DNA from 4 places in the Priestia sp. GS2 genome. Region 2 is predicted to be linked to each of the others. Evidence: predicted binding sites of a transcription regulator. Region 2 holds the regulator's gene; each other region holds the start of a gene.

Region 1 (2,209 bases), on a different contig from region 2:
ATCTCTATCAAAAAAATAGAGATGCTTTTTTATTACATACGATTAGCAGCAAATTCTTTAATCATTTTCTCAGGATAATCAGTGATGATGGATTCACAACCATATCCGTATAGCTGTTTCGCTAGCTTTACATCATTCACTGTATATGGCCGCACAGGGATACGATAGTCTTTGGAAGCGGCTACGTTTACTTGATTAACTGTGCGATAATTTGGATGAAGTGCTCTAGCACCAAGGTGTTGAGCATAAATCCAGGGTTCAAACATTGGATATGAATATAAAATAGCTGTTTCAATTGTTGAATCAAAAGATGTGACTCTTGCTAAGCTATTATGATTAAATGAAGATATAATGATACGCTCTTTCATTTTATAATAGTAGATGAGATCAAGTACCTTCATTTCTAAATAAGCATACTCAAACAGGTTATTTTTCAATTCAATATTAACAGAAAACTGCTGGTTAGAAGCCCAAGCTAGTACTTCATTTAACGTAGGTATTTGACAAGCTCCGTATTTCTTTTTAAATTTATAGCTCGCATCAAGACTTCTTAATTCTTTATAGTTAAAGTCTCTTATATATCCTTTACCATTTGTTGTTCGATCAACTTTTTCATCATGAATAACCATGAGCTCACCGTCTTTGGACATATGAACATCAAGTTCAATTCCATCTGCTCCTACTCTGATTGCTTCTTCAAACGAAATCATTGTATTTTCAGGAAACGTCCCTGCTGCTCCTCTGTGACCCATAATACGCATACTTGCTCAATCCCTTCATTATGACTTATGATTAACAAGGTAGTTGCAATTTATCATAATGCTTACACATATATTTTACAAGAGAATAGGAGTTGATATGTATGAGACCACTACAAATCTCACCTGATACGGCTGTCAAACTGGCTGTCAAACTGAACGTCCCTTTAGAACAACTGATGCACATGCCACAGCATATCCTATTGCAAAAGCTTGCTCAGCTGGATAAAGAAGACGAAAATAACTAATATCAAAAATAGCACTAGCTATTATGAAACTACAGAAGATAAAAAAGGCCTTTTTTAAGGCCTTTTTTATTTAATTAACTTTTAATAAAAAATGATATTTTGTTGTTGCCAAATGAAAAATCAAGTGTTATTATCTACTTGTGAAACATTTCACAATATCTTTTTTGTTGAAATGAGCCTAAAAAATAAAGTTGATTTGTTTTTTATTTATCCGAATATGTGAAATATTTCACATACTATTCTCTTGAGGAGGCACTCTTATGGAAATGACGTTAGGAAATAAAGTTGTGTTAGTAGGTACAGGTGCAGTTGGAGCAAGCTATGCGTATTCATTAATGAATCAAGGTATTTGCGATGAGTTAGTATTAGTTGATTTAAACGCAGAAAAAGCACGCGGTGATGTAATGGATTTAGCTCACGGTATCGTATATGCTCCAAGCTCTATGCACATTTCTTTTGGAACGTATGATGATTGTAAAGACGCTGCTATTGTCGTAATTTGTGCAGGAGCTGCTCAAAAGCCAGGAGAAACGAGACTTGACCTTGTTCATAAAAATGTCCAAATCTTCGAACATATTGTAAATGGAGTTATGGAATCTGGATTTAATGGCATTTTTTTAGTAGCGACAAACCCAGTTGATATTCTTACCTATGCCACATGGAAATTTTCAGGTCTTCCAAAGGAACGCGTAATTGGTTCAGGCACCATCCTTGATTCAGCTCGTTTCCGCCACCTCCTCAGTGAAGAGCTTGGTGCAGCTCCAACAAGCGTTCATGGTTATATCATTGGAGAACATGGTGATTCTCAGCTTGCCGTTTGGAGCGGAGCAAATATTTGTGGAACACCAATTGCAAATCAGCTATCACCACAACGAAAAGAAGAAATTGCTGTTCAAGTACGAAATGCAGCTTATGACATTATCAAATCAAAAGGCGCTACTTATTACGGTATTGCAATGGGGCTAGCCAGGATTACGAGAGCTATCTTAAAAAATGAGCAAGTTGTTCTTCCAGTAGGAGCCTATTTAGATGGTGAATACGATCAGCACGATATTTATGTGGGTGTTCCAAGTATCATTCATCGCGGAGGTGTCAAAAAAGTCTTAGAACTTCCGTTAGATGAGATGGAACAAAAAAAGTTCTCAGAATCTATTCAAACGTTAAAAGAAATTCAGAAATCACTTTTCACTTTAACAAACTAAG
Region 2 (2,209 bases):
TGTAAGCTGAAATAAAAATGAAAAGTATTCATTAATACCAATAACTTGGTTAACATCTAGCTTATCTGCTATTCGAATCATAAACTCTACCACAAAAGGAAAGAGAACAAAGTAAGCGAACGAAATACCAGTAAGAAATAAGATGATTGAAATTGGAATGTATCCAAGAGTTACTTTTCTCTCTTTATCATACAACCCTGGACTTATAAATGCCCATAATTGATAGAGTGCAATAGGAGCAGAAACAACACATCCGATGACAAACGCAAACTGCATATAAATCTTAACAGGGTCCGTCAATTTAAATGCATTCATTGTTAACGAGCTTGCCTCGTCCGCTGATTGGAGATAAATAATGACGCGGTCTGCTAAGAAGAAACCGCCGATTGTAGCAATAAAAAAGAAAAAGACGACGATTAAAATCCGTTTTCGCAGTTCACCAATATGATCATATACAGACATTTCTTGTTCGTTCATATGTCAATCATTCCTCTATTGATTTCGTTCTTTCTTCTTACCCTCTTCTTCGTTATCTTCCATTATTCCTTTAGTGGCGCTTTTAAACTCCCTTAACGTATGGCCTACAGCTCGACCAAGCTCTGGAAGTTTCTTCGGTCCAAAAATTAGCAATGCAAAAATTACAATTAAGATAACACTACCTGCACCTAATCCCATGGTTTTCCCTCCTTTATTACGTATATATTCTATTATATATTATTTTCAGGATAATTTTTCAAAAAGTAAACCAATGACTGAAGCTCTACGGCTAAATCAATATGATGTAGACGAATCGAACTTGGCACATTTAAGCGTGCAGGCGTAAAGTTTAAAATACCTTTAATCCCACATTTAACTAAGCGATCCGTAATTTGCTGTGCCACTGTAGCTGGAACTGTTAGAATTGCAACGGAAATATCCTCCGTCATATGTTCTTCAAGCTTATCTAAATGGTAAACAGGTACGTCTCCAACGTGAGTGCCTACCTTGTCTTCAATAACATCAAAAGCAAATTCAATCTTTGTATTGTTATTTTTAATAAAATTGTAGTTTAAAAAGGCTGTTCCTAGATTACCAACGCCAATTAAAGCAACTTTGGTTACCTCATCTTGATCTAATGTTTTACGAAAAAAGCTCAGTAAATAATTGACGTTATAGCCATATCCCTTTTTACCCAAGGCTCCAAAATAGGAAAAATCGCGACGAATTGTTGCGGAGTCTACTTTCACTGCTTCGCTTAATTCTGCTGACGATACACGTTGCTTACCAGAAGCATGTAGATTTTTAATAAAACGATAGTATAGCGGCAACCGCTTTGCTGTAGCTTGTGGTATTTTTAAGTTTTCTGTATTCATCTTGTGCCCCCTTAATTACGATAGATATAATGGCTATCGTTCAAATCTCCGCTTAAATTAGCAAGATTCTCTTTTCAAACTAGATAGCGCTTCCATTAAGTGAATCTTCTATTCACTCATGAACAGTAGTCTATAGTTTATTTTAACACAGTCTGTGTGGTAATAATGAATTCTACACATAATTTTATGGAAATGCTTATGCCATACACGTATTCATACTTCCGTCTTAAAAATATGTTAAAATACACTATGTCGAAATGAGTAGAGGTGAAATGATGATTATTCTACAGTTAAATGGAATTACGAAATATTACGGGGCAGACCCGATTTTATCAAATATAAAACTTGAAGTTCAATCTAAAGACCGCATTGCACTGGTTGGTCGAAACGGAGCAGGTAAATCAACGCTTTTAAAAATTATTTCTGGTGAACTTTCCTACGACAGTGGAGAGATTATGAAACCAAAAGAAACAACGATTGACTACATGGGACAAGATACAGTGTTAGAATCCACTTTATCTATTTGGGACGAAATGTTAACCGTCTTCAAGCCTTTGCAAAGAATGGAGAAAGAACTAAGAAAGCTTGAAGAAAAAATGGGGGATCCTTCTTATCAGCACGATTCTATCAACTATGAAAAGCTCTTAAAGGAATACGACCAGCTTCAAATTTCCTTTAAAGATCTAGGTGGATACCAATATGAAGCTGATATTCGTTCAATCCTACACGGATTTCGCTTTTCAAACTTTGACTATTCCACCCCAATTTCTACACTAAGCGGTGGCCAAAAAACGCGACTGGCTTTAGCTAAGCTGTTATTAACTAAACCTGATTTATTAATTCTGGATGAACCTACC
Region 3 (2,209 bases), on a different contig from region 2:
CTGTGCTTTACTTTTACAGGCTCACCCTGATTGGTCTCCTGAACAAGTAAAAGCTGCACTGATGAGTACGGCAAAGCCAATTAGGAATTTGAAGGGTGAATTATATCACGTATATGAACAAGGCGCAGGAAGGATTCAAGTGGAACGTGCAGTAAAAGCAACAACGCTGTTATCACCTAGCACGTTACCTTTTGGAATTTTTGAAGGACAAAGTAGTAAAAGAATTAAAATGAGCATCTTTAATGAATCAAATTATAAAAACGTTTATCATGTTACGCCTCCAACAAAAAAGTCTGGTGAAACTTGGAGAGTACCGCTTTCTTTCACATTAAAGCCTAAAGAAGCGAAGACTATTTCATTTGATCTTCAGGTAAACAGCCATCAAAAGAAAAAAGGCATATATGATGGACGGTTGGAAATTCGTGATTCACGTGAAACAATATCAATACCGTATTTGTATATGGTCGAAAAGCCAAATTACCCTCGAGTTATGGGACTGCAGGCTATGCAAGGAAGTGATGCTAATACTTATATATATGAAGCATTTTTACCTGAAGGAGCGGATGAATTTGGAATTGCTGTTTATGACACGGATACCCTTCGATTCGTCTCTTATTTAGATGTAGATAAGAAATTAGAAAGAGGAATGTTAAAGCGGAAAATTCAACTGCAGGAAGAGCTACCTAAAGGTGATTATAAAGTATTCGCATATGCTAAAAAAGATGGTAAAACAGAGGTAGTAAATGCGAGGCTGATGATTGAGTAAAAGGGCATCAAACCAAGGTTTGATGCCCTTTTACATTGTTCTTATTTAATTATGAAATATGTGTGGCAAAAATGTGAACATCCCTTTTTAGATTGTGAAGTTTTTAGCTTAAACACATTGACATTAAATATGTGCTATTGTATGCTAACAATGGATATAAATGATAAGGTTTTCAACACTTGAAAATCAAGGTTCGCTTGTGTTTTCGACTAACTGTTTTTAACTTTTTTGGTAATTTATACATAAGTTTGCATAGCTTTAGAGTATGTAGATTTTTTTGAAAAAAAAGAATTTACCAAAAAGGGGTTTTCTAAATGACTAAGCAAAAACGGCAGTCATTACAAGCGATTGCATTAATGTCCACCATTCTTTCTCAGTTAGCAGGTTCCGTATTAATCGGTCTATTTGGTGGCAAATGGATTGATGGAAAAGTTGGGACTGAGCCACTTTTTTTAGTTTTAGGCCTTCTTTTAGGGCTTGCAGTTGGCGTCTATGCCATGCTGCGCACAGTCCGACAATTTTTTTCAGGAGATTAATAATCCATGCAAGAATTGCAACATTTATTTCCAAGACTTCGATCCTACATATTTTATTTATTAGCAATATACGTTCTCGGATGGGGATTTACTCCTTATCAAACCGTGTTTTTAGGCCTGATTTTAGGTACAGCACTCAGTTTGTATAACCTTTGGGTTTTAGTAAGAAGGGCTAAACAGTTTGGACAAGCGCTGGATGAAGGAAAACGACCTCGTTCAGTAGGAACATTTGCAAGGTTTGCAACCGCTGCGCTAGCAGTTGTAATTACAATCTCTTATCCAAATACTTTTCATATTATTGGTGTAGTTATGGGATTAATGACATCCTATCTTGTCATTATCATAGATTTAGTTGTTCAAAATATACGCAGGAGATGGGAAGAGAGGTGAATATAGTTGGGTCATGAATCACCAACTCAAGATTTCTTTGGTCTTACGTTTAATCTCAGTAACATGTTGATGATTACCGTGGCGTCAGTCATTGTGTTTTTAATTGCAGTTTTATGTACTCGTACTTTAGCAATGAAGCCTACAGGTATGCAAAACTTCCTGGAGTGGGTATTAGACTTTGTAAAAGGCCTCATTAACAGCACAATGGATTGGAAGACAGGTGGACGCTTCTTAACACTAGGTGTAACGCTCTTAATGTATATCTTCGTTGCCAATATGTTAGGATTGCCATTTGCCGTTGTTGTCGATCACGAATTATGGTGGAAATCACCGACTGCTGATCCGACGATTACATTGACTCTAGCAGCAATGGTCGTTGTCTTATCACATTATTATGGTATTAAGATGAAGGGGTTCGCAGAATATGGTCGAGATTACTTCAAACCAATGCCTTTTCTATTCCCATTAAAGATTATTGAAGAGTTTGCAAATACGCTAACGCTTGGTCTACGTCTTT
Region 4 (2,209 bases), on a different contig from region 2:
GTCGATGAGTAGAAAAGTTATCTGACGAAAGTCTGATAGCTTTTTTTTTGATTTTCATGCATAATTCGTACATGTTATTTTTTAACGTCACTCATTAAATGGAAAGGAGCGTGAACACCAATTCGAAAGTTTAAGCGATTCTTATTTCTAATCATTCTTATAGGTGTTGTTGTGGGAGGTATTGAATTTTTTAGATATCCAATTCAAAGCAGCGCTAAGGATGTTGAAGAACATATAAGAAAATGGAAAGGGATGGGGGACATTAACGGTTCCAAAAAGCTTGACATTCGAGAAATTCAAAAAATTAGCGGTTCGGACACATATGTTGCGCTCTTCACTATTCCTGGTAACGGAGAAGGAATGGCCATTTTAAAAGAAGGATGGAGCAAAAGGTTACGAATTGAAGTGATGACAAAAATGAACAATCTTGTTGAATATGATGACATACATACAAGCAAAGGAACGTATGCGCTATTTTTAGGGAAGAATCCAAGCAAACAGATACATCGAGTGAAGGCCTCGCTTGTAAATGAAAATTACACGTTTGATATTAAAGTTCCCAGAGGAGAATATTTTATTTCATATCAACCTGTGCCAAAATACGTTAAAAAGCCATTTCCAGCGGATCTTATCCTATTGAATAAGTCAGGAGATGACATAACTATTAAAGAATATATGGATCAAGAGCTGCGCGAATAATGCGCAGCTTCTTTATTGTGTAGACAACATACATGTCAATTTTTGAACTTTTTGTGAAGTATATAACAAAAGTATTTAATGTGTAATATACTGTAAATGGGCGGTCATCAAACCTAATAAACTTGAATAGTGATTGACACATTTCTGTATGAATTTTGTCACAAAATATTCAATAATAGTTGAAACCCCTTTTGTATCAAGGGTGATTGCGTTTACATTACATGAATTACCTTCAAAAAGGTAAGTTTCGGTAAGAAAATGCAACATTCATCCTTTTATTTACATTTATTCCTTGTCGAATATATGCTAAAATATCGCAAGGATTGAAGTGTTCTTTGACCTCATGTTTTTACACTATTTTAGAATATTTTCAAAATAAGAAAATCGACAAAAAGTGACGAAAAAATTGTCACTTTGTATTACAATAGTAATGGTTGATGTATGACATGAGTTTAAAGAGATTTTGTATTAAAGCTTTCTATAGTTAACTAGATAGAAAGTTTTAGAGATGATCTAATGAAGAGGCTTCGCATCATGAGTTGTTAGAAAGGAGAGTTTTTAGTGAAACCAAAAAAAGGATTTTGGAAGCTAGCAGGTTTATTCTCTGCACTTTCAGTATTTTTCTTGAGCGGCTGTTCAGAATTAGCCGTTTTGAATCCTCAAGGTCCTGTCGCTAAAGAACAAGCTGACCTTATTGTTTGGTCGCTTTGGATGATGGCGATTGTGGTCGTAGTAGTATTTGCAATCTTTGCTTATGTACTTATTAAATATCGTGAAAGACCTGACAACATGGACTATGAGCCACCAGAGCAAGAGGGTAACTTAAAGATGGAGATTATCTGGACTGCGTTCCCGATTATTATCTTAATTCTTTTAGCAATCCCAACTGTAAAATCGATTTATGCTCTTGAAGAACCACCAAAAAATGAGCAAACAAAAATTGAAGAACCGTTAACAATTCATGTTACTTCAGCAAACTGGAAATGGATTTTCAGTTATCCGGAAGAAAATATTGAAACAGTTAACTATGTAAACATTCCAGAAGATCGTCCAGTTCGTTTCGAATTGACGTCTCAAGGTTCAATGAACTCATTCTGGGTACCGGAGCTTGGTGGACAGAAGTATTCAATGAACAACATGGCAATGGATTTATACCTTCAAGCAGATAACCCAGGTTCTTATATCGGACGAAGTGCTAACTTCTCAGGTGAACACTTTACAGATATGGAATTTGAAGTGTTAGCCCAAACTCATGAAGACTATGAAGAGTGGGTTGACGAAGTTAAAGCAACAGCTAAGCCATTAACTGAAGAGAAGTATGATGAAATTATTGAACCAGGTGTAGTAGGTCGTATGACGTTTAACGGTACACACTTAGAGTGGGTTAACCATGCGAAAGATGCATACATCCCTGGTAAAGTAGACGAGCGCGGTATGAACATGGGACATGGAAATCATAACCATGGAAGCGACGATAGCAAAAAAGAAAGCCATGACGAGCATGAAGGTC

Evidence for each region. The regulator Rex, encoded in region 2, represses fermentation and respiration genes when NADH is low (regulators of the CRP and FNR family bind a similar motif). The targets are predictions, from matches to a motif close to TTGTGAAATATTTCACAA.
Region 1: the regulator Rex is predicted to act here: its motif matches at 1,145-1,162, upstream of V2145_RS02525 (L-lactate dehydrogenase).
Region 3: the regulator Rex is predicted to act here: its motif matches at 859-876, upstream of V2145_RS18600 (AtpZ/AtpI family protein).
Region 4: the regulator Rex is predicted to act here: its motif matches at 1,058-1,075, upstream of qoxA (cytochrome aa3 quinol oxidase subunit II).

Annotation. Positions count from the first base shown of each region.
Region 1 covers NZ_JAZGJX010000001.1:483,498-485,706, reverse strand. The annotation lists gene V2145_RS02540 (DUF2627 domain-containing protein) at 1-19, shown strand, start outside; gene V2145_RS02535 (glycerophosphodiester phosphodiesterase) at 33-761, opposite strand; gene V2145_RS02530 (YycC family protein) at 863-1,006, shown strand; gene V2145_RS02525 (L-lactate dehydrogenase) at 1,267-2,208, shown strand.
Region 2 covers NZ_JAZGJX010000005.1:4,512-6,720, reverse strand. The annotation lists gene tatC (twin-arginine translocase subunit TatC) at 1-477, opposite strand, end outside; gene V2145_RS21275 (twin-arginine translocase TatA/TatE family subunit) at 493-675, opposite strand; gene V2145_RS21270 (redox-sensing transcriptional repressor Rex) at 708-1,352, opposite strand; gene V2145_RS21265 (ABC-F family ATP-binding cassette domain-containing protein) at 1,628-2,209, shown strand, end outside.
Region 3 covers NZ_JAZGJX010000001.1:3,628,483-3,630,691, reverse strand. The annotation lists gene V2145_RS18605 (S8 family serine peptidase) at 1-766, shown strand, start outside; gene V2145_RS18600 (AtpZ/AtpI family protein) at 1,081-1,302, shown strand; gene V2145_RS18595 (ATP synthase subunit I) at 1,309-1,692, shown strand; gene atpB (F0F1 ATP synthase subunit A) at 1,699-2,209, shown strand, end outside.
Region 4 covers NZ_JAZGJX010000001.1:1,230,870-1,233,078, forward strand. The annotation lists gene V2145_RS06360 (metal-sensitive transcriptional regulator) at 1-8, shown strand, start outside; gene V2145_RS06365 (hypothetical protein) at 172-699, shown strand; gene qoxA (cytochrome aa3 quinol oxidase subunit II) at 1,261-2,209, shown strand, end outside.